Regions from separate parts of the Brevibacillus schisleri genome, predicted to be linked through region 2. Evidence: predicted binding sites of a transcription regulator. Region 2 holds the regulator's gene; each other region holds the start of a gene.

Region 1 (7,556 bases), 2.5 Mb from region 2:
GCCACTTAACGTGCGTCCCCCGTCGCCAATGATTTCGTCACAGCCATTTGGCAAGCTGTCCACCAGCTCTCCCAGACCAACATCACGAATCACCTGCTCCACCTGTTCCTGCGTCGCTTCCGGTTCATAGAAGCGAATGTTATCCGCCAACGATTGATTGAATAAATACGGATGCTGTGGAATGTAAGCGATTTGCCGCTGCCACTCCGGCTTCGCATCCCCCGTAATGGGTTGCTCATTTACTTGTATCACGCCAGCTTCGGGATCCGAAAAGCCGCCTAGCACTCCGAGAAGGGTTGATTTTCCTGCTCCGCTCGCCCCTACAATGCCCACTCTTCTCGTATTGCTGCCCAATTCCGCAGATACCTCACGCAGTACCTGTCTGCCATCCTCACCGACGACCCGAATATCGGACAAGGTAATCGTTCCATTCCATACACCTGTCACAGATGTCTGACTAACCGTTACTTCCGGTTCCGCCTTATGTTCATCTGTAGCGGCCCTATCGATAATGGTACGAATAGTCCCCAGCGCTTCCTTGCCATCCAATGAAGCGTGATAATCCGCTCCAAGCATCCGTACTGGCAAAAAGTATTCCGGTGCAAGAATCAGGATGACCAATGCCGTTTCAAAGCCGACGTTCCCTTCAATCAGCCGCAACCCAAGACCAACCGCCACAAACGCAACAGACAGCATACTGAAAAAGTCGAGTGCCAAAGAAGACAAGAAGGCCACACGCAACGTTCGCATCGTAGCGGATCGATATTGATCACTCACTCTTCCGACAGTCTCCCCATGGTCTTTGCTGCGTCCCAAAAACCGGAGTGTCGCAAGCCCGCGAAGCGAATCGGTGAAATGATGGGAAAGCATGCGATACGATCGCCATTGTTTGTCTGCCTGTTTACGCGCCGCCAGACCGAGAACGATAAAAAATCCGATGAGAACCGGCATCGTTACCATCAGGATTAGTCCAGAAATCACATCTTGCATGTAGACAAATGCCAGAAGCGGAAACGTAACAAAAACCATATCCAGCGTACGCGGAACAGACAACTCCAGGTAGGTACGTACACGATCTACCCCTTCCAGGACAAGCGTAACAAGCTTTCCGCTTCCTTCACTGGCTGCAAAACGTGGACCACGCTCGAACAATCGGGATAAAACGCGCCCTTGCAAAGACTCACTGGCAGCTTCTGCAAAACGGCCAGCGACTTTCTTTTGCAGCCAAACGATGGTATGACGAGCGACTATCAGGACCAAAAACAGGGCAAGCGGCTGATACGCCATCTGAACCGTTTGACCTTCAAATAAGATCGCAATCGTCCTCGCCAAAAACAGAGCCTGACCGATAATCGCCACACTTTGCAGGAGGGAAAGACCGGCTAGCAGCAGCATAACCGGTCGGATTCCTTGTAAGCGGAACAATTCCTTGTCCATTAGTACTCCAAATGATCCTTTTCAGTGACTCGTTTGTGGAAAACGAAGTAGCTCCAAGCCTGATAGGCTAGCACAAACGGTAAAAGCACTGCTGCAACAATGGTCATTGCTTTTAGCGTGTATGGACTCGAAGCTGCATTATAAAGGGTCAAATCAAACGCGCTATCAATCGTGCTGACCATCACCCGTGGGAACAAACCGATAAACATCGAGACGAACGTCAACAGGATCATCGCACCTGTCATCCCGAAAGCCCAGCCTTCCCTGCCTTGTCTCAAGTAGTGACGAGCCAGTACAAAAGCGATAACACCTAAGAGTACAGCTACTGTCAACAAAATACCCTGCCGCTCAAACAGATCCGTTACCATGAATGTCCACCCTACAAGCACTACCATGAGAACCCCCTGCATCGGCAAGAGCTTTGCTGCCAGTACACGTGATTTTTCACGCAGCTCGCCCACTGTACGCAGCGAGATGAAGTTCAGACCGTGCAGCAAGCATAGCCCCGTGACTGTCACACCTGCCCACAACGAGTATCCATTCACAATATCAGAGAAGCCCGCACTCATTTCCATATTCTGATCAATCGGCACACCCTTCACCAAGCTGGCAAACACCATTCCGAACAACATCGGCGGGACAAAGCTTCCAATCAGAATCGCTGCGTCCCACGTCTTTTTCCAAGCCTCTCCTTTTCCTTTGCCTCTAAATTCAAAGGCTACCCCTCGCCCAATCAACGCAAGCAGAATCAGCGTAAGCACGAGATAATATCCGCTAAACATCGTGGAATACCACTCTGGAAACGCTGCGAACATCGCACCAGCGGCTGTAATCAGCCACACTTCATTGGCATCCCAGAACGGGCCAATCGTATTGATCAGAACCCGGGTTTGCAAATCATTTCGTGACAGCAGGCGCGTCGCCATGCCGACCCCAAAGTCGAAGCCTTCGAGAAAGAAAAATCCGGTAAACAGTACGGCAATGAGCAGGAACCACAGTTCATTAAGCTCCATAACGTTCACTCCTTACACGATCAAATGGATCCTGAAGCTGCAAATCCTCTACTTCCTCATGACCATCCAATTCCGGTCCTTTTTTGGCCACACGAGCAAACAGATAAGCCAAGAGGCACAGCAGGATGAGATAAATCGTTGTGAAGGCGATGAGAGAGAACCATACCGCTCCTGTGCTAATGCTTGGAGAAACCGAATCTTCAACACGCAACAGCCCGAATACCGTCCATGGCTGACGACCTACCTCCGTCATGATCCATCCCGCTGAGTTTGCGATGAATGGCAACGAGATACCCGCAACCATCAGCTGCATGAATCGCTTATTTGGCTGTTCCAGCTTTTTGCGTAAAGCGAGATATGCCCCGTACAAAGCCAGTAAAATCATGGCACTACCGCCCGCTACCATGATGCGGAAGCTCCAGAAGGTCGTCCGAACTGGTGGTATGTAGTTTCCTGGACCGTAGGTTTTCTCATACTCTGCCTGCAATTCCAACATGCCCGGTACAGAACCTGAAAGTGAGTTGTAAGTCAGGACGCTCAGCAAGTAAGGAATTTTTATTTCAAAGCCGTTTTCTTGTTTTTCTGGATCAATCGTTGCAAAAACCGTCCAAGGAGCTGGGTCAGCGCTTGTTTTCCACAGCCCTTCACTCGCTGCCATTTTCATCGGTTGGGTAGCAACCAAATACTGTGCCTGACCATGACCGAATTGAGCAATAGCAAGCGAGGAAATCAATGCGACCACGATCGCAATTTTGAAAGATTGCACAAAGAATGGAACATCTTGTTTTTTCAACAGCTTCCAAGCACTGATACCTGCTATCAGGAAGGCACCTGTCGCAATTGCCGCAAATACGGTATGCGGGAATTCATATAGTAATTGTCCATTGGTAAGAAGAGCAAAGAAATCGACCATCTCTGCACGTCCGTTATTGATAGCGAAGCCAACTGGCTGCTGCATGAACGAGTTGGCTGCCAGAATCCAAAGAGCCGAAAGAATCGTTCCGATGGATACGAGCCAAATACAGGCGAGATGCACACCTTTGGACAAACGATCCCAACCAAACACCCATAGTCCAATAAAAGTCGATTCGAGGAAAAATGCTAAGAGGGCCTCAATCGCTAGTGGTGTCCCAAATACATCACCGACGAATCGTGAGAAATCAGACCAGTTCATCCCAAATTGGAACTCCTGCATAATTCCTGTCACAATCCCGACAGCAAAATTGATGAGCAAAAAGGTCCCCCAAAACTTGGCCATCTTTTTGTACAAATCATTCTTTTTTACTACATACATCGTTTCCATAATGGCTACCAATAAAGACAGCCCAATGGAAATCGGCACAAAAACAAAATGAAAGATAGTTGTTATCGCAAATTGAAGTCGTCCCAAATCCACTATGTCCATGTACAAGATCCCTTTCTATTCGCGTTTTGGCCTTTGTGTACCAGAATTATATCTGTGGGGAAACCGGCATACATGACAACTTTGTGAAAAATATCACAAATATATGTGAAAAAAATCACAACTGATTCTCTCTCCTGTAACCCCCTTTTCGCATTCATCTTCGTGAGAGAGTTTTTTGATTTAGCCAGTATATCTCCGGTCATGTGTCATTGTAGCAGGACTTTTGACCCTAGAGGGTGTCCGATTCGTTACATGATTTTTAACACTCTGTGACGGCACATAGAAAAATGGGCCCTGTACTAGGCCCATCTTGAGTGGAATACCCAGACGATCACCGACCTCGAAAAGCAATCGAAGTCGGCGTGCCTCGGTACGTGGTTAAGTAACAACTGCTTATTTTTTGACAGTGAAGGATTTGATGATGTTGCCAAGAGTCGCAGTATCAAGGTCCTTCTGATGGTACAACTCAACCGTAAATCCTTCATGCTCCCAAATCACGATTCCGTTAGCGAAATATACCTTTTTCCCGCCAATGGTTTCGATCTTGACACCCTCTGTCGTGCTGATGCCGTTTTCGCCACCCTTTGAAATCAAGAAGGAAATAAACTCTCCCTCTTTTTCATACTGAACTTCTACCATACCCTCGGCTTGAATGAGGGTGTTGTAATAGGAATAATGCTCTGGCATCCATGTCGGTGCGGGAAAGTCCATTTTGCTAGCTGCGCGTGCTTCTTCCAATGTCATCTGTGGGTGTTCCTTTAGTTCTATAGGTGTATTGCTTCCTTGGGTATTGGACTGTGTAGAAGGCAGCTCTTTATCGTATTGGGTAATTTCCATGTTCCCGACCTGAAAGCGTGCCAAGATCGTCTGGAGCATTCCTTGGGCCAACGACGTAGTCGAGAATGCACCTAAAAGGCAAACAACAGCAACAGCACTAACTGTGGCGGCTTTCCATTTATTCATTTTCATATAAATCCCGTCCTTTTCATGTAGTTGTATGTTTCCTGATTCCAATTTGAATTTTAACCGATTGTATATGTTGACTTTTGGAGTGGCGTCATCTAATTCCAGATCAGTAAGCAAGTCGGTGAGTTCACGAAAATCGTCGAGATTATGCTTACTCTTCATAACGGAAGCCCCCTTTTTGCAATTCCATTTGCAGCTTTTTCAAGCATCTGTAGAGCACGACGCCAATATTTGAACCACTCACACCAAGCAGTTCTGCGATTTCTGCGTTTTTAAGACCAGCCGCATATTTCATGGCGATAATATTGCGTTCCTTGTCACTCAGCTTCGCCAGCGCTTGAAATAAGGCTTGATGATTGTCATCGCGGATCACGATGTCCTCCGGTGACGACTTCGGCAAGACCAGATTCAGAATCGAATCCAATGAAAAGCTCATTCTTTTTTTCTGTGAGCGGAAGTAATCTGTCACTGCGTTTCTAGCGATCGCAAACAACCAGACCTCAAAGTTTGATTTATCCGGTGAGAAGCTACTATATTTTGAAATCACCATTTCAAACACATGACTGCATATTTCTTCCGCTGTGTAGTGATTATTGATACGATAGCAAATATATTTGTAAACGCGCTTATAGTACGCCCCATAAATGTGGGCAAAAGTTTCGGTCGACATGCCTTCTGCTTGCTTTTCGTGTTCTTCTGTTTGGCAGATGCCTGTGTTCACTGGGGCAATCTCCAACTACTTCCCCTCCCTTCTGGATGGAATAAACAAATTGCGCAATTTGTTTGGTTGTGAGCCTCACGATAGTTAATACGGCAAAAGTAGAAATGTATTAACAACGTTTTTCAAAGATCGGAGGAATTAACGTGTGGATACCCTATGAAGAAGTAAGGAGACACCCCGCTGATTTTCGGGTGAAGTATCGATTTTACTCGGAAAATGAAGGCGGGAGAAAGTCGGGCCCGAAAAGAGTAGCGGTAGTCGAAACAATAGAAATAATCGGCCTGCATTCAAATCCACACTCGTAAAATGCATCTGATCTTGGAGGTAAACAAATGACGGAAAAAAAGCAGGCTGTCAACGAAACGAATGACATCCTGCTTTTGGTTGATTATTTAGCCCAGTGCGGTGGACGCGTGAACGATGGTGGCAGCTTGGTGCTTGCATCGCCCTTCGCCGCGTTGAGCTGAACCTGCGTGAGAAACAACGTCTCCGTCAAGTTCGCTCCGCTCACGTCTGTATCGCGAAAATCAGCACCAATGAGGTCAGCTCCCCGCAAATCTGCTCCTCTCAGATCAGCAGCAATCAAATAAGCACCGCGCAATTGGGCTCCTCGTAAATCAGCGCCTTTGAGCTTGGCACCGATGAGGTCAGCGCCTCGACCGTAAGACTTTCCTTGCTTGCCCCCTTTGTACTTGGCAACAGCGTCCTTGCGTACCAGTTCACTTGTCCGCAGCAATAGTTCATTAACTTTTGCTCGATGAAGAGCGACGTCCAGCTTCAGGATGGCCTCGGGACTTTGATCTGTCAGGCGCTGTGTCTCCTCCAAAGCTTCCTGCAACGCTGGATGGAGGGACTGGGCAGCTTTCTTGGTCATCGCCTCCGTCATATACCAGAGCAGCTCATGAAGCTGCCACACGATCGGAAATACTTCGTACATTTGCTTCGCTAATCCGGGTTCTTTACGCCAATCTTGGCCCCCATAAGTGACTTGAGACACCTTTTGACCCGCTCCAAAACAATCGTAGACCGTACAACCGCGAAAGCCGATGTCTCTCAGCTTTGTGTGAACACCACACCGGAAGTCTGCCTGTAAGTTACTACAGGGCTTGCCTGCGTCTTTATTGTTGGCAAAGTCAGAGGAAGCAGCAAAAGGCAATGCCACACAGCACAAGCCAAAGCAGCTTTCACAGTCACCTTGAAGATGACCGCGACTGTTATTGTTAGTCGAATGGATGTGTTCTTGATGTGTAGCCATAGTAATGATCCTCCTGGAAAAAAACACGATTCTCTCGCGTTTGGCGAAAAGAATCGTGCTACTTGAACTTGTGAAAAACATCTCGATGTTTTTCATAAAACAGAATGTGACCGCTTGCGGTCTTCAAATAAACGCTCAATACCGTTTATTTGAATGCGATTTGAGATTCGATCAGGTAATTCCCAAAGACTTCGGCAAAGGCTTCTGCTGTATTATAGCCTTCTTCCAAGGTGTTGTTTGTACCACCGAATTCCAAAAGCAGGGCTCCCTCGGAAATGGACTGATTGTACACACCGTTCCCTTGATTTGAACCTTTCAGGATAATCCCCCGCGACAAACCGGGATAAGAGGCCTCCAGACGGGCGTTCAGCTCTTCTGCCAGCTTTTTGTTCGCCTGATGGTTCGGGTTCGCTGTTCCGATTACAAACAGCATCCGGGAATAGGTTTTGCCATTGATCGTGATCGCTACCTTGCTGCGTGGCTCATCACTGTCCCGATGAATATCGAATATGTACTGCAAGTGTGGACTGGTTGCAGCCGCTGCCGCTACCGCCTTGTACGACTCGGTATAAGACATCGAGTAGCTTTTATTTTGTTCCCTCAATCTCTGAGCGAAATCGTCCTGGCTCGCCATTGCCGAAATACCTCTTGCTTGCAACAGCTCGCCCAGCCTTTTTCCAACAAGCGTGATGTTAATCTCGGGATCATCTACCGAGCTCCCTTGTTGGTTCCGTGCAACATTTCGCCATGACTCACGAT
Region 2 (7,556 bases):
TACGCGGTTTGCTTCGTAAATCGCGCGCTCCTCATCGATGGTCAACAACTTATGATTACGCATTAAGAATTTACCCGCTACAATTGTATCTTTCACATCTCGTCCATTTGCCGCGTACACCACGTGTGAAATCGGTTGGTGTGCTGGGTGGAAATGAGCTTGATGGCTATCCATCACGATCAAGTCAGCTTGCTTGCCTACTTCAATGCTTCCGAGTGTTTCTTCCTGGAACACCCCTTCTGCGCCATAACGAGTAGCCATGCGAAGTGCTTCCTCTGCTGGAACCGCTACTGGATCGTTATTTACACCTTTGTGTAGGATCGCAGCGAGCTTCAATTCCTCAAACAAATTCAAATTGTTGTTGCTTGCCGAGCTGTCCGTACCCAGCGATACGCTTACGCCTTTTGCCAACATTTTCGGAACAGGCGCAACACCGCTTGCCAGCTTCAGGTTGCTCACGACATTATGAGAAACTCTCACGTTGTATTTTGCCAAAATGTCGATTTCTTCATCCGTAAGGTGAACAGCGTGCGCGACGAGTGTTGGGCGATTGAACATGCCCAGCTTTTCCAAATGAGCGACTGGACGCAGTCCGTAGTCCTTCTCGTTTTGACCGACTTCCCAAGCGGTTTCAGACATATGGATATGAAGCGGCAAGGACAACTCATCGGCTTTTTCGATAATTTGGGTAATAAATTCTGGCGAGCAGGTGTACGGCGCATGCGGTGCCATCATGACGGTAATACGTCCGTCTGCCTGATTATGCCATTCTTTTGCAAAAAGAGTCGCGTCTTTCAGCTTTGTTTGACGTTCTTCTTCGGAGCACAAGCCGATCATCCCTCGGCAAAGGCGGGCACGCATTCCAGCTGCATCGACTTCCTTTGCCACAACATCCATATGATCATACATATCCACAAACGTAGTGGTTCCCGTACGAATCATCTCAATAAGCGACAGTTGAGTACCCCATTTTACTGTATCTCCCGTGAATTGCGCCTCCAATGGCCACATTTTGTCTTCCAGCCATTGTTGCAGCGGCAAATCATCTGCATAACCGCGTAGGAGGGACATACCAGCATGTCCATGCGTGTTGATTAAACCAGGCAGTATGTAGTCTCCTTTTTGATCGATAACCTCATCGTATCCTGCTTCTGATAGGTCCTCAGGAGTTGGGCCCACATACGTAATCTTGTTACCTTCGAATGCTACGGCACCATCGTAAATGACTTCATTCGTATCGTTAACGGTAATGACTGTTGCGTGAATGAGGATCGTCTTTTTCATAGTATACACTCCATTCTTATGTCAAGTAGTAGGCCAGGCTTTGCAGGTTGGACGTCACGTCCGCATAGTGAATGCGAACATCTTTTCCTGCGCGAATCGTCGTAGGGGCAAAATTCAAGATCCCCTTGATACCCGCTTGAGTCAACTGATCACATACGGATTGCGCTGCAGGTGCCGGTACCGTAATAATCGCCAGCTTGATTTGCTTGTTTACGATTGTCTCTTCCAGCTCTGATAAAGGCTGAATCGGTATACCTGCGACTTTTTTGCCCTGCTTCTCTGGATTATTGTCAAAGATGGCCGCAATCCGCATGTTATCTTTCAAATAAGCGTTGTAGTTACTAATGGCATGGCCCAAATGCCCAGCTCCGACTAAAGCGACACGAATTTCATCTGTTAGCTTTAGAATTTCGCGTATTTTTTCCACCAGATAATCGACATCATAGCCGATTCCCTTTTTTCCAAAATCACCAAAAGCTGCAAGATCTTTTCTGATTTGGGCAGGATTCACATCGAGATTCTTGCCCATCTGTTGGGAGGAAACGGTGGTCACCTCAACTTGCTGCAAATAACTGAGGTAACGCAGATAAATCGGCAAACGACGGACGACCGCTTCCGAAATCTTTTCGTGTTTTGCCACGTTCGGTCTTCCCCCCTAATTCTTTTGCTTCAAAATCCGATATTCTTTTCCATTCGATAAAATGGTAATGGAACCGTCGTGGCTGGTAACGTATGTCTCGGCCCATGACTCTCCCAGGCGCTCCATGACTTCCGTCTGACCGTCTTTCATTTGATCCCGGGATCGGCCTGTCTGAATAATGGCGACCTGGGGATCGACCTGCGTCAGAAACGGTTGCGAAGAGCCTTGATTGCTCCCCTGACCAGCTACCTTTAGCACTTCCGCCTTCAATCTGTCATTTTGCCGTTCCAACAGTCGCTCTTCTGCTTTTTCATTCACGGCACTCATAAATAAAAATCGCAGTTGGCCATGCGTCAATCGAAAAACGAGAGAATTATTCTGGGGCGATAAAAATAACGGTTCATCCGGGAGCAACACTTCCATGGAGATTTCTTGGTCTAAGGTAAGTACTTGTCCTTGCTCTGCTTCCATCTGCTTTTGGTTGGAGCGAAGCAGCACGACATGGCGAATGGATGGCGCGATCAGCTTGGGTAAAATGACGGCATCTATAAGCACTTGTTGGCTCAATGAAGCGTAGCCTCCCATATGCTCAAGCTGATCATTTGTCAACACTACATAGTCGAGCCGTGTGATCTTGAGCTCTGCCAAGCGCGCTGATAAAACGGGCCAATCTTCTGCCGTACCCGTATCAATCAGCATCGTTTTGCCGCCTGGCATTCTCAAAAGCGTACTCTCACCATGTGGAAGTGCCAAGTAGGTGACAATGAGACCCGAAAATTCCTGTTCTGTCTCCGTTTCAAATGGGTCATCTATCTTCACTGCTGCTTCTTCCAAATACAAATGGCTATCAATCGAGCATGCGCTAAGGAAAATCGCACTAAGAACTACCATCCACCAACGCCACGCTTTTTTCCATAACATTTATTTTATCACCTTAATCCCTATGAGACTATTGCTTCATTTTATGAATCTGACAGGGATTGCATACTAAGGAATGGCTCTATGCGCTCTCGCAGTGTTGGCCATGGACCGCTTTCGATTTGAAATGGCGGCAAAGATTGAAGGAATGAGCGTCCATATCTCGCCTCAACCACACGCGTGTCGAGAACGATCACGACCCCTCGATCCAAGTGATGGCGAATTAATCGTCCCACCCCTTGCTTAAATTGCAGAACGGCTTGTGGAAGAGACAACGACATAAAGGCATTTTTTCCTTCTGCCTTCAAAAGCTCTGCCCTTCCTTGATAGACAGGGTGATTCGGCGGAGCAAACGGAAGTCGAACAATGACCAAACTGCTCAGCCATTCCCCCTGGATATCGACACCTTCCCAGAAGCTGCTCGTCCCAAGCAGAACACTTCTCTCCATGCTTCGGAACAGTCGCACCAGCTTGCTCCGGTTGTTGCTATCAATCCCGTGACCGAATAACGTATACGGTTCTGGAGCCTCCGCTAGCCGCTCCTTCATCGCTTGATAAACAAGGCGAAGCATCGAATGGGAGGTAAACAGGATCAGCGTCCTTCCTTTCGAAGCCAGTACGACATCCACGCACCCTTGTATGACCGCCTCCAAATACGTGTGGTCACTCTCTTTACCTGGTGCCGGAAAATCTGATGGAATCAACAGCAGTCCCTGCTCTTCATAATGAAACGGCGATGGCAATGACAAAGTGCGCACTCGTTCCTCGGGCAGTTGGTCGAGACCAAACTGGCTTTTGATGTAGGAAAAGCTGTTTTTGACCGTCAGAGTGGCTGATGTCAAAATCAGACTCCGTTTTTGCGCGAACAGTGGTTCTGCCAGTGAGTCTGCAACCTTCAAGAGTGCTGCGGACAAATGCACCTGCTTGCGAGCTGTACGGGACTCTACTTCCATCCAATACACATACTCGGCATCCTGCTCAAGTAAAAAGAAGTGAAGCAGCTCAACAGTATTCTGCCAGTCTTTGATGAGACCAAATAAATCTGTCAGTAGACTACGTACAGCAAAAGGTGGCTTTTCCTCTTGCGGAGTCGTTCGCAAAAGCTGCTCGATGCCCGCTGCATACGCAGTCATCCCTTTAATCAGCTTTTTGGTTACTTTGCGTATCTTCTCGTGTTTGCCTACAAACGATTCGATCCGATAACGTACCGTCTCACGACCAGCGTCCGTCGTCTCCTCCGCACGATCTGATGCCCATGCATACAAGAGCTGTGTCCATTGCTGCGCTTTCTCTCGCAAGGTCGCGGACTGTTTTCTCAGCTCCAAAAGTTTTGCCACTACCTCTTCTTGTACCGCAGGCATCCAGCTTTGCAGTTCTTCGGCGAAGCGTGCAATTGACCCACTCTCTTCAACCGATGCACGATCTAGCAAGAAAAGAAGCTGCGTGGTTGAAAACTGCTTGCCTAAATGCTGTGTCGCAGCATCCTCCAAATGATGGGCCTCATCGACGATGGCAACTTCATACGCAGGTAGGATCCTGTTTTCCACTTGTAGATCGCTGATGAAAAGGGCGTGATTGACGATGAGGACATCGACATCGCGGGCCCGTTCCTTCGCCTGAAAATAGTAGCAGCGACTAAACCACGGACAAGCCCGATTCAAGCAAGAGCCCGTATCACTTTTTACCTGTTGCCATAGCAGTTGACCACTTGGAGGCATGCTCAGTTCTTCCACGTCACCGGTAATAGTTTGCGTGAGCCACGTCAGCATCTGTCCTTTGACCAAGCGCATTTCTTGGCTGCTTCCTTCTACAGGCTCGTCCACAGCTTGTTCAAATTTACGCAAGCATAAGTAGTTTCCTCTGCCTTTTAGCGTCGAAGCAGTAAACGAAAACGGCAACGACTCCTGCAAGGTAGCGATTTCCTTATGGAATAGCTGTTCCTGCAATTGAATGGTATTGGTACTGACCACCAGCTGCTGCTGATTGTGATGAGCCCAAATGATCCCCGGCAAGAGATAGGCTAATGATTTGCCCGTACCTGTCCCTGCCTCTACCAATAAATGGGTGCCATCCTCCATTGCCTCATAGACGGCATGCATCATCGCTTCCTGAGCATCCCTACGTTGATACCCCGACATTTTCGCCTGCATGTACCCGTTTTCGCCCAAAACATCCTCGAGCTGCTCGGCAAACGCTTTGGTCACTGTCGCATCGATAGGAGGATGCTTCAGCGACGCTGTTAATTTTTCTTCGCGTTTCCGAAGTGCCAACTGGCGATAAATATCCCACATATCGGAGGAATCCGTTTCGGTTGGCGTTCCATCCAGCTCTGGCAGCTCTATTAGCTTTTCCATCTCGATCTGCCGCAAAAGAACCTCGATATCCGAGCGAAACGAAGAGACGAGCATCTGCAGCCGTTGGATCGTTACAAGTGGCAGTTTCTTTAAAATATCCAGCAAGTGGAGAAACAGCTGAGCCGTGGCAAGTGCATCACTATCTGCTTGATGAGGATTATCGTGCTCGATTTCCAGCTCAGACGCCAGTTCTCCGAGTCTGTAGCTATTTTGCATCGGCAAAAGAACGCGGGATAGCTCCACCGTATCAAGCACGTAGCCGTCAAACGCATAATAGCCCTGGCTCAGCAGGGCTTCTTGTAAAAATTGGAGATCAAAGCTTGCATTATGAGCAACAAAAGCTCGCCCGTCCAATAAACGCAAGAAATCTGGAAACACTTCTTCCAAGGAAGGAGCATCTGCAACCATCTCGTTGGTAATCCCTGTTAATTGGGTAATAAAAGGGGGAATATCCTGGCCCGGATGAATCAGGGTGGAAAAACTCTCGGTAATCTGCCCGTCATCGATTGCGACGGCACCAATCTGAATGATGCTGTCCCCTTGGCGTGGATGGCTTCCCGTCGTCTCAAAATCTACAACTAGTAATCGATTCAAACGTTGTCACCTCGTAACCTGAGCGGAAACATTCAATCCGCACTCATTCACATTCGGCAACGATGGGAAATATTCCTGCTCTCCTGTACATTTACGGCTGTACCAGCTCCGTCTGCATTTCGGATTGACCGAGCTTGCTTGCACAAAGTTGCAGATAGATGGGGATTTCCCATAACTGTTCTGCGAATGGCAATGCCCGTTGAAAATATTGTTCAGCCAGGCGCCAATTTTCTTCCACAACCGCGATTCTTCCCAGATGAAAATACCCTAACGAACGTACATATGGCTCAGCGTCTTCCAGGAAATACTTTGCCATCCGTTTTGCTTCTTGTGTATCCCCCAGCTTTTCGTATGCGGAAATCATCCCCGATTGTCCGAGGCGATTGTCTCGGTTTTTCTCCAGCATGATCCGAAACGCTTTGATCGCTTCCTCTACCCTTCCGTCAAACAACAGCATCCAGCCATAACTAAAAAGAAAGTCGTCATTTTCGGGTGCAAGACTGATCGCTTTTTTGACGAGCGTCAATGCGCGCTTCGTACCGGCAATCAGCCAAGTATTCCAGGCCAAGCCATGCCACGTCCACCCATCTTTTGGGGAACGCTCCGTCAAAAAATGATAGCAAATCTGTGCCCGGTGGTAATTGCCCACTGTTTCGTATAAAGAGGCCATTTCCTGAAGAGTATCGCTGTCCAAATCGCGTGTCGGCAGTTGCAAGCCTTTCGGCGGGCTCCACTCCACCGTCTGGTCCATCGTATGCAGTAATTTGGCAGCACGTAGCCATAGCATCTGCGCTTCCCAATCGTGCTCGTTTTTTTCTAGATACGGTTCCAATTCGTCCAAAGCTTCCTGTGCATCGCCATCTCTTAAATAGCATAGCGCGAGGTTGTATTTGGCTTCTTCCTGTTCTGGCTTGATCTCGAGAGAAGTCTTAAAAGCTTGTGCCGCCTCTAGCCATTGCTCCTCTTCCGCAAGTATACACCCGATGGCATTAAAACTGATGGCCACAATGGTAGGTGAGCCTGCTGTCCTCCCGAGAAGTCGGAATTCCCGAAAAGCTAATTCTTTCTCCTCACACAAAAGGAGACTGTAGGCGTAATATAGGCGCCCACTTTCCCAGTCTGGCGATTTTTGAACCAATTCTCCAAAACACTTTTTCGCATCGTGGAACATACGCAAATGATAAAAGCCTTCCCCACGACGAAAAATCGGCTCGTATGCGTTTGTTTCAATGGCCTTTGGTGATTCTGTTTTCACCTTCGGCTGATGTGCCTTTTTCTCTTCTGCCGGAAGCTGTCCTTCCATTTCCTTGATGTTGCGAATCGCATTCGATAATTTTTCTTCGAATTGCAGCCACAGGTCTACGACTGTATCACTTACTTGGCGCAATTGAAACAATTGTTCCGCGAGCTGAAGACGTTCTTGTTCAGAAGCCCCCTGCCATTTCTCTTCAATCGCCTGCGCTTTGTTCCGAAGCGTATGAAACCAGTCCTCGATTTTCACAAGAAAAGCCACCCCCTATGAGGCATGAGTACTTTCATTGTCTCACAAGGCAGGTGGCTCTATGCAGGAGTCGACAGATCGCTTACAGAATCGTCGCGTGTACTTCTTCCGCAATCAATTCTTTGATCTGATTTTTTTCATCCATGATGGCGACACGTGGCTTGTAGGTTCTTGCCTCTTCATCCGTCATCATCGCATAGGCAATAATAATCACGATATCGCCCTCTTGTACGAGACGTGCAGCTGCTCCGTTCAAGCAAATGAC
Region 3 (7,556 bases), 660 kb from region 2:
GGCAAAGCGAGCTCTGCCAAAATAGGCAGCTCTACTTCGTGAATGAGCCAATCCAGTGTAGAATTGACCGTTCCTTCAATGGAGTTTTCCATCGGTACGACACCGTATGCCACTTCCTCTTTGGAAACAGCGTCTAGTACTTCAATAATACCTGGGTACGGAACGAAAGATAGATTTTGTCCGAGCGACAATATCCGTGCTGCTTCTTCGGTAAACGTTCCACGCGGTCCTAGAAAAGCAAGTTTCTTCTCCATGGCTACTCCTATCCACTATGGTCTATCTCTGATGGATTTCTACCTGTACGCCATTTTCGTCCGGTTGCAAGATCATCACGCGGTACGAGATGTCGTGCCCTTTCATCACTCTGTCCACAAATGCACGCAGCTTCTCTAATTCTTCATCTGAGGAGAAGAAACAGAGGATCGTCGGTCCAGCGCCGCTTAAAGCAGCTCCCAGTGCCCCGTGTTCAGTCGCTTTGTCCAGGATTTCGTTCAAGCCAGGTACAAGCTTTGCGCGATACGGCTGATGCAGCCGATCCGACATTGCCCGTCCCATCAGGTCGAGTCTGCCTTGTGCTAGTGCAGCAACTAGCAAACTACTATGACCCACATTATATACAACATCCTCCCTGCTGTACACCTGTGGCAAGACGTTCCGCGCTTTTTCTGTTGAGAGCATGAATTCCGGGATCACAACGAGGGTCTGCAATCCAGCCGGGGCAGAAAACCGCACATAAGGCACAGGGTCTCCTGGTACTTCAGGCATCGTTGCAACAATGACACCACCAAACATCGAAGCACCTGCATTATCTGGATGCCCTTCCAAGCGCGTTGCCTTTTCAAACAACTGCTCACGCGTAAATGGTTCGCCAGCGAGATGATTAGCCGCTACGAGTGCACCTACAATCGCAGCGGCACTACTTCCCAATCCTCTCGTCAGAGGAGCCTCACTGTAGGCACGGATCGCGAGCTCAGGAATGGCGAAACCTGCTTCTTGAAACAATCCCGCTGCAACCTTGTACAGAAGATTGTTTTTATCCGTCGGTGTTCCTTGTAGCTCCTTGCCCATCATCTCCACTGTCGTATGATCACTGATTTCCATTTCTACGACAGAATACAACTGGAAAGCCATTCCCAGCGCATCGAATCCCGGTCCCAGATTCGCTGTCGTTGCCGGTATGGTTACTTTTACACGTCTTCCATTCATGATACAAATTCTCTCCCACTTTGACGAACCAGCTCCATTACAGCTTCATGTGTCGCCGGAACAGAACGCGGCTCTTCACCTACCAGCTTCAAAGCGATATTTGGATCTTTTAGTCCGTTTCCAGTTAGTACGCACACGATCTGGCTACCAGGTTGGAGCCTTCCAGCCTCATGCAGCTTGATAATACCCGCCAGCGATGCTGCCGAAGCAGGCTCACAAAACACACCTTCACTCTTCGCCAGCAAATGATAAGCATGTAAAATTTCTTCGTCTGTTACACTATCGACAAGACCGTTTGATTTCGAAATGGCATTCAAAGCGCCATCCTTGCTCGCTGGGTTGCCAATTCGAATCGCTGTCGCAATCGTTTCAGGGTTGGGTACGGGTTCGCCGTGAACCAACGGAGCTGCTCCGGCTGCCTGGAATCCGTACATCTTAGGCAAGCGAGTCGATTTTTGGGCTGCGAAATATTCCTCGAAGCCCTTCCAGTATGCCGTAATGTTACCTGCGTTACCAACTGGAATAGCCAAAATGTCAGGAGCGTCTGTCAACGCATCGCACACTTCAAATGCCGCAGTCTTTTGTCCTTCAATCCGGTAAGGGTTCACGGAATTCACCAGTGTAATTGGCTCTTTCGCTGTGATTTCCCGAACAATATCCAGTGCTTCATCAAAATTACCGTCAATCGCGATGACTTCTGCACCATAGGCGATGGCCTGTGCCAACTTGCCCAGTGCGATATTACCGCTCGGGATCAGGACGATGCAACGCAATCCTGAACGTGCAGCATACGCCGCTGCTGCTGCTGATGTATTCCCCGTCGAAGCGCACATGATTGTGTTGCTTCCCTCTTCAACCGCTTTGGCTACAGCCATGACCATGCCTCTATCTTTGAAAGAGCCGGTCGGATTGAGCCCCTCGTACTTGACGTACAGCTCCACCCCCAATTGTTTCGATAGGTTCGGGGCATGGATCAGCGGAGTGTTTCCTTCATGCAAGCTGACCAGCGGAGTTTTTTCCGTAATCGGGAGAAATTCCCGGTAACGTTCTAGGATGCCAGACTGTCTATTAAAAGCCATTATTTGTCTCCCCCTTCTACACGGTAGCAGCTCTGCACAGTTGATACGATATCCATCTGTTCCATGTATGCCAGTACCGCATCCATGTCACTTTTTGAGGACATGTGTGTAATCATGATAATCTCTGCTTCACGTCCGTTGTTGAACGGTTGCTGGATCACCTGCTCAAGGGAAATATTTTTGTCAGCCAACAGCTGCGTAATTTGAGCAAGAACACCGCGTTTATCTGCAACGACGATACGCAGGAAATATTTCGAGAATTTTTCACTGTCTTCTTTCAGTACTTTTTCTTTGTAAGGAGCAACCATTCCACGTCCATTCACTCCTAGCTTTCTGTTTTTTACGACAGTGACCAGGTCAGACACAACGGCGGTGGCAGTCGGTAATTCACCTGCACCCGGCCCGTAAAACATGGTTTCTCCTACCGCTTCCCCATGTACGTACACGGCATTAAAGACACCATTAACGGAAGCGAGTGGATGAGATTTCGGAACCAGAGTCGGCTGCACACTTACCTCAATCGCCTCTTCGTCACGACGAGCCAGCCCGAGCAGCTTGATTTCATAGCCCAGCTGCTTGCCATAGGCGATATCTTCCTTGCTCACAGAACTGATCCCTTTTACGTCCACATCTTCGAGCTTCATCGGTACACGGAAGCCCAGTGTTGCCAGAATCGCCATTTTGCGGGCGGCATCAAAGCCCTCCACATCGGAGGTTGGGTCCTGTTCCGCATAGCCCAGTGCTTGCGCTTCTTTCAATACCTCGCTGTATTCTGCGCCCTCTTGACTCATTTTGGTCATGATGTAATTGGTCGTCCCGTTGACGATCCCCATCATTTTCGCGATACGGTCTGAGGAGAACCCTTCTACCAATGCACGTAATATCGGTATCCCACCTGCCACACTTGCCTCGTAGAAAACGTCACAGCCTTTTTCTTGCGCTTTCTCTAAAATTTCGGCTCCGTGCAACGCCATCAGATCTTTGTTGGCTGTTACTACGTGCTTGCCTCGTTCGAGTGCACCCAAGATGTATTCCTTTGCAGGGTGAATGCCACCAATTACTTCCACAATGACTTCAATTTCTGGGTCATCCAAAAGACTAGCAGGGTCAGTGGTCAACGTGCCCTCCATGGATGAAATATTGCGGGATTTTTCCGCATCCTGAACAAGAATACGGGAAATCTCAATGCTGAGACCGGTTTGCTTTTGCAAATCCTCCTGATGCGCTTGAATAATGCGTACGACACCAGTCCCGACTGTTCCAAACCCCATTAATCCCAATTTAATGCTCTGCTTCTCCATATCTCTCTCCCCTGCCTTTTCTTTGATTGTTTTTTCTTAGCCCCTACCGACGATCATCGCTTTGCGAACGCCCGGGATCAACTGCAAGCCATCCAAAAACTCCGTGCTAGATACGCGAAGATTAGCCATATCGACTGACATGGATATGGTAGCAATCCCTTGAAGTGGAATCGTCTGATTGATGGTCAATACGTTTCCACCTTGATCTGCTACATATGTGAGCACTTTGGACAAGTAACCTGACATGTGATCCAAAGAGAAAGTAAACGTCATAATTTTTTCGCTCATCATCGCATTGAACGGAAAAATGCCATCTTTGTACTTATAAAAAGCACTACGACTCAATCCCACCCGTTCAACCGCTTCATTCACGGTATCCACTTCGCCGGATTCCAGCATCTTCTTGGCTTCAATCGTTTTGGCAATCGATTCTGGCAAGATGTCAGATCGAATCAAGTAGAATTTTTCTTCCTTTTTCATGCGTTGTGTCCTCCTGAAAAAAACAGTTGTTCCTTCATAGAGGACATTATAACGGAAAGAATGGAATGTGACAATCCTTATCCGTCACTTTTTTTCATCCGACCCTATTTGGTTCACTTTGATTACATGAGGGACAGCTTCTTCGCACACAATAATGCGTATCGTATGGAGGAGGTGAAAGGCAAATGGCCGGACGTGGAAAGTCAGATAAATCGGAGCGCCGTAACAATCACCCAGCGGGTAAGCCAAGCAGTCTCGAACAGTTTGGCAATGACATGCGGGGCAAAAAGATGGCACAATCCCCAAACGTGATTGAAGATCCGAGCGGAAACGGATAAACAAGCACAAAAAACCCGGGACATCATGATCCCGGGTTTTCCTGATTCGATTAGTATGCCAAAGACGACAGACCGTTGATATGAGTCAAGTAGCGAACGTTACTCGCTTCTTTCATCAAGGTTGCAGGCAGACCTTTCAGCTTCAGTTGGCTTGCACCAATTGTACCGATCGCGTCTTTACGGCCCAGGCTACCCAATGTTCCGGAGAATACCGGCTTGAAGGTATCCATTTTGGTGCCGTTGAAGTGTGCGAAAAGGTTGTAACCTACTACTTCGCCCATTTGCCATGCCAGTTGCGCAGTTGGAGGGAATGGACGACCTTCTGGCCCCATTACGACCGCACTGTCACCTGCAAGGAATACATCAGGGTGAGAAGTGGATTGCAGGAATTCTGTAACAGTTGCACGTCCGCGGTTTACTTCCACGCCGCACTCAGCTACTACGCGATTACCTTGTACGCCACCTGTCCATACCATTGTTTTGGTTTCAATGGTACCGCCATCCTTCAGGCAAACTGTGGTTTCTTTCATTTCCGTTACAGGTACGCCTGTCAGGAACTGAACGCCGCGTTTTTCCAAGCTTGTTTTCGCACGCTCAACCAGGTCAGGAGCAAAACCAGCCAAAATGGATGGACCTGCTTCTACGCAGTAGATGGAAACGTCTGCAAAGTCTACACCGTGCTTATGGCACAGATTTGGCAACATATCAGCGAATTCCCCAACCAGCTCGATACCTGTCAGACCGCCACCGCCTACAACGAAGGTAGCATCTGCTTTATTTTTGCTCGTCTTGTATTCAATCACGCGCTCTTCGAGGTGTGCACGCAGACGATTTGCTTCTTCTACAGACTTCAGTGTAAAGCTGTACTCTTGCAGACCTGGGATTCCAAAGAATGCGGTTTCACTTCCCAACGCAATGACCAAAGCATCGTATTTGATGGACTCGCCGCTCGCCAATGTTACGCGTTGGGACTCGAGACCAATGTTTTCTACCGTGTCTACTACAAGGTTAATCTCTTTGCCACGCAGCAATCTTTCCAGAGGGAGCGCCACGTTTTGTTCAGACAGGTTTCCTACTGCCAAGCGGTGCAGTTCCGTAATGATTTGGTGAGTAGGAAAACGGTTTACTACCGTGATCGACGCTTCTTCAGCCGTCATGTATTTACGTGCAGTCAATGCGCTGAGCAAACCGCCATAACCGCCGCCTAGAATCAGAATATGCTTCGCCATGCCCAATCCTCCGTCCTTGTCTTCCATTCCATAATAAAAAAACTATCGTTTTTGTTGTTGACGTTCTGCAGTTACTTCCAGGAATGCTTGTGCGAAACGCAATGTTTTTTGTACTTGCGGATCCTTGAGCATTTTGAGAATACCGAACAAACCGATCGTAGACTCTTCTACATGTACACGGTCATTGGCTTCAATGGCTGCTTGCGCAATACCTTTTGCTTTATCAGAGATCGGTTTTACGAACTCTTCCATTCCGCCTTTGATGTCGTCGATCAATACATGATCATTTGCTACCGTTTGTACCAAATCATAGGTTTTGGTCAAAAGAGTTGTCAGTTCTGCCAATTTAGGCAGGTTCGCCACCAATATGTTCAGTGACTCTTGAATTTCTGGTTTCATCAACTGATCGAGTACATCTTGTTGCTGTGCTGGTGCCAGAGTAGCAGTGCTTGCTACTTCAGCAGCAGCTTGAGCTTGTTGCGTAGTTGTTTGAGACATAAAAAAACGTCCTCCTTTGCTTTGGAATAGAGGCCTTTCATTCTCGATGCCTGTTCATACGAGTAACGGCCGCTATTCTCCCTGAAAATCCGGTAAAAAATTGCATGTAACATTTTTCACAAAGTAAAGCAAACAACGGATTCTTATAATAAAAAGTGAATGATTTCACAAATATTTATTCAGGAAAGCGCACACAACAAATCATGAAGTGAACAGGCTCGATTGAGAACTCTATGTACTCTACTATATACCTTCTTCACGGGAACATCAAAGGAAAAAAACCGCTTCCTTAGGAAGAAGCGGTAGTTAAGAGCTTTTTATAGTAATCTTTGATGAGATCATGGTGCTTTTCATTGATATCCGTAAAGATTAATTCAATGATTGTTTGGTTGTCTTGGAACGTTTTTTCCACGATTTTCGCCATCATGACGATCTCCTGCGCTTGCTTCGGTATCTTGAAAGACAAATGGAGAAAATCGCCCTTTGACACATAACCGTCTGTTCCCAAAACAAGACGGGTAGGAGAGAATTTCAACAACACTGCCTCGCCTTTTTCTTCGATCGGTCTAGCTCCCATCACCTTGTAAGGAACAGAAATACCGAGATCTGGGGAAATAGGATCCTGCTTGCGCTTTTGGGTAATTTCTACCCCTACACTAATCGGAATCATCCCTAAAAGCTTGATCGGCCAAATCGTTTGCTCCGAAACTACTTCCAAATCAATGGTGTTCACTGCCGCATCTGTTTCCCAACGAATGCGTACAGTTGTTCCGAGCAGCTCTGCTTTCGTTTCAGGCTTCATCTCATAGGAAACTACGAGATAATTGCCCTTTGCATGTTCAACCAAAACTTGGACAGGTGTCTGCACCTGCTTGGAGATGATTAGCGGTAGCGATGCACCGCGTTGGAGTCGTTTATCCCCCATAAATGGGTTCAGTGATGGGATATCAATCATGGTTTTTGTCACTCCACAAAGTCAAACTCTAATTTGCCGATCCGAACGGTATCCCCGTCTTTTGCTCCCAGCTTGCGCAGAGCATCATCTACACCCATGCTACGCATTTGTCTCGCAAAACGCTGGGCTGCATCATAGCTGTTCAGATTCGTCATGCGTACGAGCTTCTCGATCTTCTCCCCGCTGACGACAAATACGTCGTTATCACGCGTAATCTCGAATGCGTCTGGTTCTTTTTCTGCTCGGAACACTACGCGCTCTTCCACTTCCGCAACTTCTTCGACAGCAGGCTTGTCCGGAATCGCCGCCAAGGTATCCCCGATCGCATACATCAATTCTTGTACGCCTTTACTAGTTGCAGCGGAGATCTCGTACACCTTGACATCTGGAGCCTTTTCCTTGAAAATACGCAGGTTTTCCTCTGCTTCTGGCAGTTCCATTTTGTTCGCGACTACAATTTGCGGACGATC
Region 4 (7,556 bases), 2.6 Mb from region 2:
AAAATCGGCGCCTTGTATTCAACGCTCATCCGCATGAGTAACACGTACGGCAAGCCACACCCCGACGGAATCCTCATCGACCTTTCCCTTACCAATCGTGATTTGGCACAATTCATTGGTCTGACACGAGAAAGTGTCAACCGGATGCTTTCCGATCTAAAAAAACAGGATTCCATCGATCTGCTTCCCCACGGGCATATCTTGATTAAGGACCTTGCCTATTTAAAAGAAGCGATTTATTGTGATGATTGCCCACCTGATATTTGTCAAATGTGAGCAAAGTCTACATCCTTTCCTGCAAAAAAAAAGTCCTGGACTTGTCCGTCCAAGACTTTTTTTCATCAGTGATTCAAGCTGCTTTATCCATGTCTTTGCTCCGCGAGCTCGCTGAACATGCCAGCATAGTACTCGACGTCACCTGCATCGTCCAGAATCGCGCTAATCGTTAACCATTGCAGATACTGATCCCCATTCTTCCGGCGATTCCAGATCTCTCCTTGCCAATAGCCATTCTTCTTGATCGAGTCCCACATCTTTTGATAGAAATCGGCATTCTGCCTGCCTGATTTCAAAATATTAGGGGACTTGCCAATCACTTCATTCATCTCATAACCGGTCACTTTCGTAAAAGCGTGGTTCGCACTTTTAATGACTCCACGTGTATCGGTAATCAGTATCGCCTCTCCCGTCTTTTCCATAATGGTGGCGGCAAGTTGTAGCTTCTCTTGATAAAACATCCACATTACCAAGACCAAGCTTACCAGCGCAAACTGAGATAACGCCATGAAACCAATCGCGTAATGCCCGGTCAGATTAAACAGCAGCGTTAAAATCAACGGCGGGAAAAATCCTCCTAATCCCCCCATGGCAGATACGATCCCGTTCACAATCCCCGCTTGTCGCGAGAAATACATCGGCACCAACTTGAACACAGCACCGTTACCGATTCCGGCACATACCGCTACCAACAAGCACCCTACTGTATACATCAAAATCGATGGCGAAAACGATAAGACAAGACCAGACAAGGCGAGCCCGGTAAACACAATCATCAATGCCTTGAAGGGGTTCCACTTATCTCCAAGCCAGCCCCCCAATGGTCTCGCAAGTGTCGCCAAAAGAATGAACCCTGCCGTTCTCATACCTGCATCTACTTTATCCAGTTGGAAATGGCTCACTAAAAAATTCGGGAGATACACGGTGAAAGCGACGAAGCACCCAAACGTAATAAAGTAGAACAAGCTGATTAACCATAGCTTTTCGTTTTTGTAGACACTCTTTATCTGCTGACCAAGAGGAGTGACTACCTTAGGTTCATTTTTATCCCCCATAAAGAAGGTAAGCACTGCGAATCCCACAAGCAATAGCATAAACATCTGTACAGTGGTTGCCCATCCAAACGATTTAGCCAGAACTGGCGCTGCAAAAGTGGTGATCGCTGTACCAATATTCCCCATACCGTAGATTCCGTTTACAGAACCATGCTTCTCTTTCGGATAGTATTTAGGTAGAGACGTGACACCAACGGAAAACACCGCTCCGCCTATCCCTATAAATAGCCCGCCGATTAACAAATCGGTATACGTGGTCGCCTGACTAATATAGAAGACAGGAGCCAGCAGCAAGAGAAAGCTGATGCTAAATAATAGTCTCGCGCCAAATCGGTTACTCCAATATCCAACTGGGATTCTCAGCAGCGATCCAAGAAGAACAGGAATCGCTGTCACCCACGCCACTTCGCTTGCACTCATGGGTACGGTTTCTTTGATAAAAGGCATGAGCGATGACAGAATGACCCATACCATGAAACCGACCGTAAGACTCAACGTCTGTAATGGCAACTGCCATTTTCGTACCATAAACAACACCCCTCACTTGGGAAATCTTCTTCATCCACTATGATAAGAGGCAAAGTTTGGTTTCGTTGTGATTTTAATCACAGCTCCTTCCCGGCAATCCGCTTATAATCAAAGCGAAATCTTGAATCGAAGGAGTGGATTATACATGTTTTGTTATCAATGTGAACAGACTCCATCAGGTGGTTGTAAGGTCATCGGTGTTTGCGGAAAGAATGAAGATCTTGCGAGTATTCAGGATACCATTATTTTTGCTTTAAAAGGAATTGCAGCATATGCCACACATGCTCGACAACTGGGATATATCGATCCTGAAGTGGACGGGATTACACAGGAAGCTCTTTATTTTACATTGACGAATGTGAATTTCAACTTGGATGAACATTTGCAAATGGCTATGAAAGTAGGGAAGGCCGCGATAAAAGTCATGGAGCTTTTGGATCGGGCTCATACGGATCATTTCGGAGTGCCACAGCCAATCACTGTCTCGCAAAATAAAATAGAAGGAAAATGCATCGCTGTTACGGGACACAATCTGTTTGCTCTCGAAGAGCTGTTAAAACAGACAGAAGGCAAAGGGATCAATGTATATACGCATTCCGAAATGCTGCCTGCACATGGCTATCCCGCACTGAAGAAATATCCTCATTTGAAAGGGAACATCGGGAAAGCATGGTACGATCAACGCCAGTTGTTTGAGAAATTTCCCGGCGCTATCCTGGCTACAACAAACTGTGTGATGCCTATTCGAGGCAGCTACGCCGATCGTTTCTTTTCGTATGATATAACCGGTTTGGAAAATGTAACGAAAATCGAAGAAAACGATTTTGCGCCGCTCATTGAAAAAGCATTGTCTCTTCCTGAGGTTTCCATCGAATCGGAACTGACATTGACGACTGGCTATCATCATAAAACGGTCCTGGGCATCGCCCCTGAAATTATTCAGGCAGTCAAGGAAGGAAAGATCAAACGCTTCTTCGTCATCGCTGGTTGTGACGCCCCTGGCAAGGGTGGCGAGTATTACCGTGAATTGGCTACGTCCTTACCGCCAGAAGCAGTCATTCTTACGACCTCCTGCGGGAAATTCCGTTTTAACGATGTAGATTTCGGCACCGTGCCAGGTACCGACATCCCAAGATATATCGATTTGGGACAGTGCAATAACTCGGTTTCTACCATTACGATTGCGGCTGCATTAGCCGATGCCTTCGAGTGTGAAGTGAACGAGCTGCCGGTAAGTATCGTTCTTTCCTGGTTTGAACAAAAAGCGGTTGCCATCCTGCTCGGTCTGTTTAGCCTGGGGATACAAGATATACGGATTGGCCCAAAATTGCCTGAGTTCATTCAGCCCGGTGTTCTGCAAGTATTACAAGACTTGTTCCATATTCAGTTGATTGGTGATGCTCAAGAAGATATGAAGCAAATGCTTGGAATCACTCAATAGGCTGTCACCTGTAACCGCACATCACAAAAGGAGGCACCTTCTTCTAACAGGAAGGTGCCTCCTATTTCCTTACAGCGGCAAATGCGTAGCGGCCGTCCATGTTCCCACTTCTCCTGCCCGCACAGATGGGGGCTTCATTCGAACCGTTCCTCGTAATACATAATGTCGCAGCCCAAGGGTTGGCTCGTCTTTGTAAGCAAAGGTGCCAACAAAATTGGCATAAGGTGATTCAATCGTGATTTGCCTGGATCTCTCATCCCAACTTCCTTGTATGGGAATCGGAGTACCACGGAAATTAACGGTACCGCTGACCCTGCCATTCGAGACATTGGATAACACCAATGTGCCTAACGTGGTTGGTCTTCCACCGAAGCTCGCTTGAATTTCCCATGTAGAGGGGTACGGCAAGCTGACCCGAGTCATCTGTCCAATTGCCACGGTCGACCTCTCCTTTCGATTGACTTGAGCTTGAAGTCAAAATGTACGATACAGTATACGTCGCCATCATGAATCTTCCCGTAGGCGGACGCACAACTTTATTTTTGACGCAAAAAGAGACGGTTTCCCGCCCCTTCTTCCAATCCATTCCCAATAGACTATTTCCATTCCGTTTCCGTTTTGTGTTCAATTACCCAAACGACTTTTGGTTCAACTGCTTTCATCATTTGTTTCAGTAACTCATCGCTGATTGTTACTTTATTTTTCCCATCTTGAAGCTGTCCTTCTGCCTGTGTTTTTGTAATCACATCCATTACTTGTTGTTTCGGGATATTTTTCGCTGCTGCAATCTCCACAACAGTTTTTCCTTTTGCTAGTTCTTCTTTTAACTCTGTCGGGCTCATTTTTAGTAAAGCAAACAGTTTTTCATCGTTTAAGAAGTTATCAGCAGTATAATCCGGCTTACCATTTAATGAGAAATAGCCTTCTACTTCCGTGTTTGGTTCAGGAGCTACCGGAGAAAGACTAATTGAATTACCCTGAACAAATACTTGGTAACCCCCTCCTTCAAATCCTTCTGATCCCTTCTTGGTGTAATTCAAGATAAATGTTTTTTGATCTGGATTGTCCATTTGCTCCATGGCAACCTCGTAATCTTTGATGTTGCCATACAATTTATCAATGAGCTGATCTACCTTCCCCTTGATTTCCTGATCGGGTAACGTAATGAGCGGCTTCTCCTTCGGCTCCCAATTCTCTTGCGTCAGGTCTTGAATCTCATCCGTATTGCCGTTTGTATGGAGGGTAATCTTTTTGCCAGTCCCCCCTTTTTCCTGCAAGACGATGCTTAGTTGAACCTTTTTGGTTGAATCATTGGGGTCGCCAAGGTAGCTTGCATTGATAATCTCAAATGATTTTGTTTCAGGAATGGCACGATACAGCTTCTCAAGTGTTGCTTTTCCAGCCTCATCCAGCTTGACTTGTTCAGAAGTTATTGGTGATCGAGTAAGCATGTCAATCACAACAGGGGCCGCAAATGCTGCGGTTGGAATCAAAATCGCAGCAGCAACCATTCCACCAATTAATCGTTTTTTCATCGTTATTTCGCTCCTTTTTCGTTGCAAATAGTGAGAATAAGATTGTTCGATTCGTTTGGAAATGGCCGGCGGGCACTCTATTGTTTCTGCCTCTTCGTGCAGATGTTCACGGATTTTGCGTTCAATAGTCATTGATCTTTTCCATCCTTTCCACGGGGAGATTCCCTATGTTTTTTCGAAGCGCCTGGAGGCCGGCATGATATCTGGACTTGACTGTACCCAGCGGAATATCAAGCAAAGTCGCGATTTCCTCAAGAGTATAGTCGTGATAAAAGCGAAAGATAATCACTGTCCGCTGTTTGTCGGTCAGTTTTCGTATGGACTGGGATATCATTTGGTTTGTACCATCCATCAACGCAGTATGTTCATCCCAATAAGACTCTTCATGGGAGAAGGCACGAATTCGTTCAAAAATGCGGAATCTCCTCCAGCTCTTGACCCGAAATCTCTGCACTTGACGGATTACCAGGCCATGCAGCCAAAACTGGAAAGGACGGTTCGTATCGTAATTAGGAAGTGAGGTCCACATTTGCATATAGATTTCATTCATGACATCTTCCCGATCCTGCTTATGATCGACCAGAAAGGAGACGGTCCGGTATACGTCCTGAAAGGTGGCATCATACATCGCATGAAATGCCTGTTGATCACCCTCTTTCATTTTTATAAGTAATTGGTACATCTCTTCATTTTCCATTCAGAGGGCCCTCCTGAGTAAGCAGCTTACACCCTATATTGTCTCTCGATCGAAAAAAGGTTCGGTTTTCTTCGTATTTTTTTACAAAGTGTAACGAGCCCTATGGCGAAGCACGAAAAAGAGGCGGTAGTTTCCGCCTCTTTTCTTTCCATTAATCATTTAATCCCTTTCCCTCGAGAATTTGCTGCATACATTTTTCCACCCTTGACTCTCGCGTTTTGGCTTGTTTGGGTGCTGAAAAATGGAGCAGGTAAGCTCTTTGCCGTCCCGGAGTCAATGCTTCAAAGGCAGTTTTCAAGGCAGGGATTTCATCCAATTTATTTTGAAATTCTTCAGGAATGGCATATTCTTCATGCTTTTTAAAGTCCACTTCCAAACCGGCTTTTTCAACTTCAATGGCTTCCTGAATATAGGCCTTCAAAATAGATTCCATTTCCATGATTTCTTCCACACTGGTGAACCGGATTTGGCGGGCAGCCTGTACATTCTCCGTTTGTTGAATGAGAATCCCATTTGGATCTTTTAACAAAGCACCTTTTTGAAACAGTAGTGCACAATATTCTTTAAATCCATGTATTAAAACGATGTTTTTTTTCTCAAACGTGTAACAGGGATGCATCCACTTGAAGTCTTCGGTCAACTCACAGTCCAGAACAATCCTTCTCAACTTCTCGTATTCTGCCTTCCACTTTTTCGCCTTGCCTAAAAATTCATCAACCTTAGGATTCGTTTTACTTGTCGTCATTAAGGAACACCCCTCATCTCGTTGGTGTCATGTCAATTTTTAGTTTTGACATTATGGTATTTGTATTATTCGATCATCAGCTATTCAGGTTCCTTCTTTTAATGGCCTTTATCATTTGACTAATTTTCAGGTGGTAGAGGGAAAACTAACGAGAAATGTCAGATAAGGAGACTACATATGATCTCAGAATTCAAGCGATTTTTACTCGGTAGACCTATGAAATCAAGTGAGCTTGCCGAAGAAAAGTTAAATAAAGTAAAGGCTTTGGCTGTACTTTCATCTGATGCTCTGTCTTCTGTCGCTTACGGAACAGAACAGATTCTTCTCGTGTTAATTTCTTTGGGAGCAGTAGCGATGTGGTACTCTCTCCCCATCTCCATTGCGGTTGTCTGTCTTTTAACCATCCTCATTTTGTCTTATCGCCAGACCATCTTTGCTTATACAACAGGCGGTGGAGCATACATTGTCGCCAAGGACAATTTAGGAACGACTACAGGACTGGTTGCAGGCGGCTCTTTGCTCGTGGACTACATGTTAACGGTCGCTGTTAGTACGTCTGCTTCTACAGACGCTATTACTTCGGCATTTCCAGTCCTACATGAGCATCGCGTTCTGATTGCACTGTTCATGATTGCCATCGTGACGGTATTAAATTTACGTGGAATCACAGAATCGGCAACGATTTTAATGTATCCTGTTTATTTGTTTGTTGTCGCGATGCTCGTCCTAATTATTGGCGGCGGATATCAATGGCTGGTGGGGAATGTTCAAACTCATCCCCCAGAATATGGGGCAGTTGTTCCAGGTATAACCTTATTTCTTCTATTGAGAGCATTTAGTTCAGGGTGTTCCGCATTAACAGGAGTAGAAGCCGTATCCAATGCCATTCCCAACTTCAGGGACCCCGCACCCAAAAATGCAGCATTGACTCTTATCATGATGGGACTTATCCTCGGAGTTATGTTCATGGGCATTAGCCTGTTGGCCTATTTGTATGGTATTTCACCGAATCCTAAGGAAACGGTGGTATCTCAAATCGCTTCTACTGTTTTTGGACGAGGAATCATGTATTACTCGATACAAGCTGTTACAGCGCTTATTTTATTCCTGGCGGCTAATACTGCTTTTGCAGCCTTTCCTTTACTCGCCTTTATGTTTGCCAAGGACAGATTTATGCCAAACATGTTCATGGTTCGAGGAGATCGTCTTGGGTTTTCAAACGGGATTATTTTCTTGGCTGTTCTTTCTGCCCTATTAGTGATCGCGTTTAAAGGTGAAA

The links. Region 2 encodes Rex, which represses fermentation and respiration genes when NADH is low (regulators of the CRP and FNR family bind a similar motif). Its sites were predicted from a motif close to TTGTGAAATATTTCACAA; they were not measured.
Region 1: a site for Rex is predicted at 3,937-3,954, ahead of ACUUHJ_RS24790 (cytochrome ubiquinol oxidase subunit I). Genes of this name have one in related genera too.
Region 3: a site for Rex is predicted at 6,285-6,302, ahead of ACUUHJ_RS10320 (helical membrane plugin domain-containing protein). Genes of this name have one in related genera too.
Region 4: a site for Rex is predicted at 1,925-1,942, ahead of ACUUHJ_RS25465 (nitrate/nitrite transporter). Genes of this name have one in related genera too.

The regions. Positions count from the first base shown of each region.
Region 1 is NZ_JBVNDM010000001.1:5,225,090-5,232,645, forward strand. Features, by position in the region: gene cydD (thiol reductant ABC exporter subunit CydD) at 1-1,437, opposite strand, end outside; gene cydB (cytochrome d ubiquinol oxidase subunit II) at 1,437-2,450, opposite strand; gene ACUUHJ_RS24790 (cytochrome ubiquinol oxidase subunit I) at 2,440-3,855, opposite strand; gene ACUUHJ_RS24795 (hypothetical protein) at 4,249-4,983, opposite strand; gene ACUUHJ_RS24800 (sigma-70 family RNA polymerase sigma factor) at 4,973-5,557, opposite strand; gene ACUUHJ_RS24805 (pentapeptide repeat-containing protein) at 5,931-6,797, opposite strand; gene spoIIP (stage II sporulation protein P) at 6,943-7,556, opposite strand, start outside.
Region 2 is NZ_JBVNDM010000001.1:2,742,564-2,750,119, reverse strand. Features, by position in the region: gene ACUUHJ_RS13725 (amidohydrolase) at 1-1,284, opposite strand, end outside; gene ACUUHJ_RS13720 (redox-sensing transcriptional repressor Rex) at 1,301-1,924, opposite strand; gene ACUUHJ_RS13715 (ComEC/Rec2 family competence protein) at 1,940-2,845, opposite strand; gene dinG (ATP-dependent DNA helicase DinG) at 2,887-5,790, opposite strand; gene ACUUHJ_RS13705 (tetratricopeptide repeat protein) at 5,882-7,291, opposite strand; gene panD (aspartate 1-decarboxylase) at 7,374-7,556, opposite strand, start outside.
Region 3 is NZ_JBVNDM010000001.1:2,079,693-2,087,248, reverse strand. Features, by position in the region: gene pheA (prephenate dehydratase) at 1-254, opposite strand, end outside; gene thrB (homoserine kinase) at 277-1,206, opposite strand; gene thrC (threonine synthase) at 1,203-2,285, opposite strand; gene ACUUHJ_RS10340 (homoserine dehydrogenase) at 2,285-3,586, opposite strand; gene ACUUHJ_RS10335 (ACT domain-containing protein) at 3,623-4,066, opposite strand; gene ACUUHJ_RS10330 (hypothetical protein) at 4,252-4,404, shown strand; gene ACUUHJ_RS10325 (NAD(P)/FAD-dependent oxidoreductase) at 4,455-5,633, opposite strand; gene ACUUHJ_RS10320 (helical membrane plugin domain-containing protein) at 5,676-6,131, opposite strand; gene ACUUHJ_RS10315 (PilZ domain-containing protein) at 6,421-7,086, opposite strand; gene obgE (GTPase ObgE) at 7,095-7,556, opposite strand, start outside.
Region 4 is NZ_JBVNDM010000001.1:5,363,492-5,371,047, forward strand. Features, by position in the region: gene ACUUHJ_RS25460 (Crp/Fnr family transcriptional regulator) at 1-276, shown strand, start outside; gene ACUUHJ_RS25465 (nitrate/nitrite transporter) at 360-1,859, opposite strand; gene hcp (hydroxylamine reductase) at 2,005-3,300, shown strand; gene ACUUHJ_RS25475 (hypothetical protein) at 3,370-3,738, opposite strand; gene ACUUHJ_RS25480 (hypothetical protein) at 3,897-4,967, opposite strand; gene ACUUHJ_RS25485 (sigma-70 family RNA polymerase sigma factor) at 4,957-5,532, opposite strand; gene ACUUHJ_RS25490 (YdeI/OmpD-associated family protein) at 5,684-6,277, opposite strand; gene ACUUHJ_RS25495 (APC family permease) at 6,455-7,556, shown strand, end outside.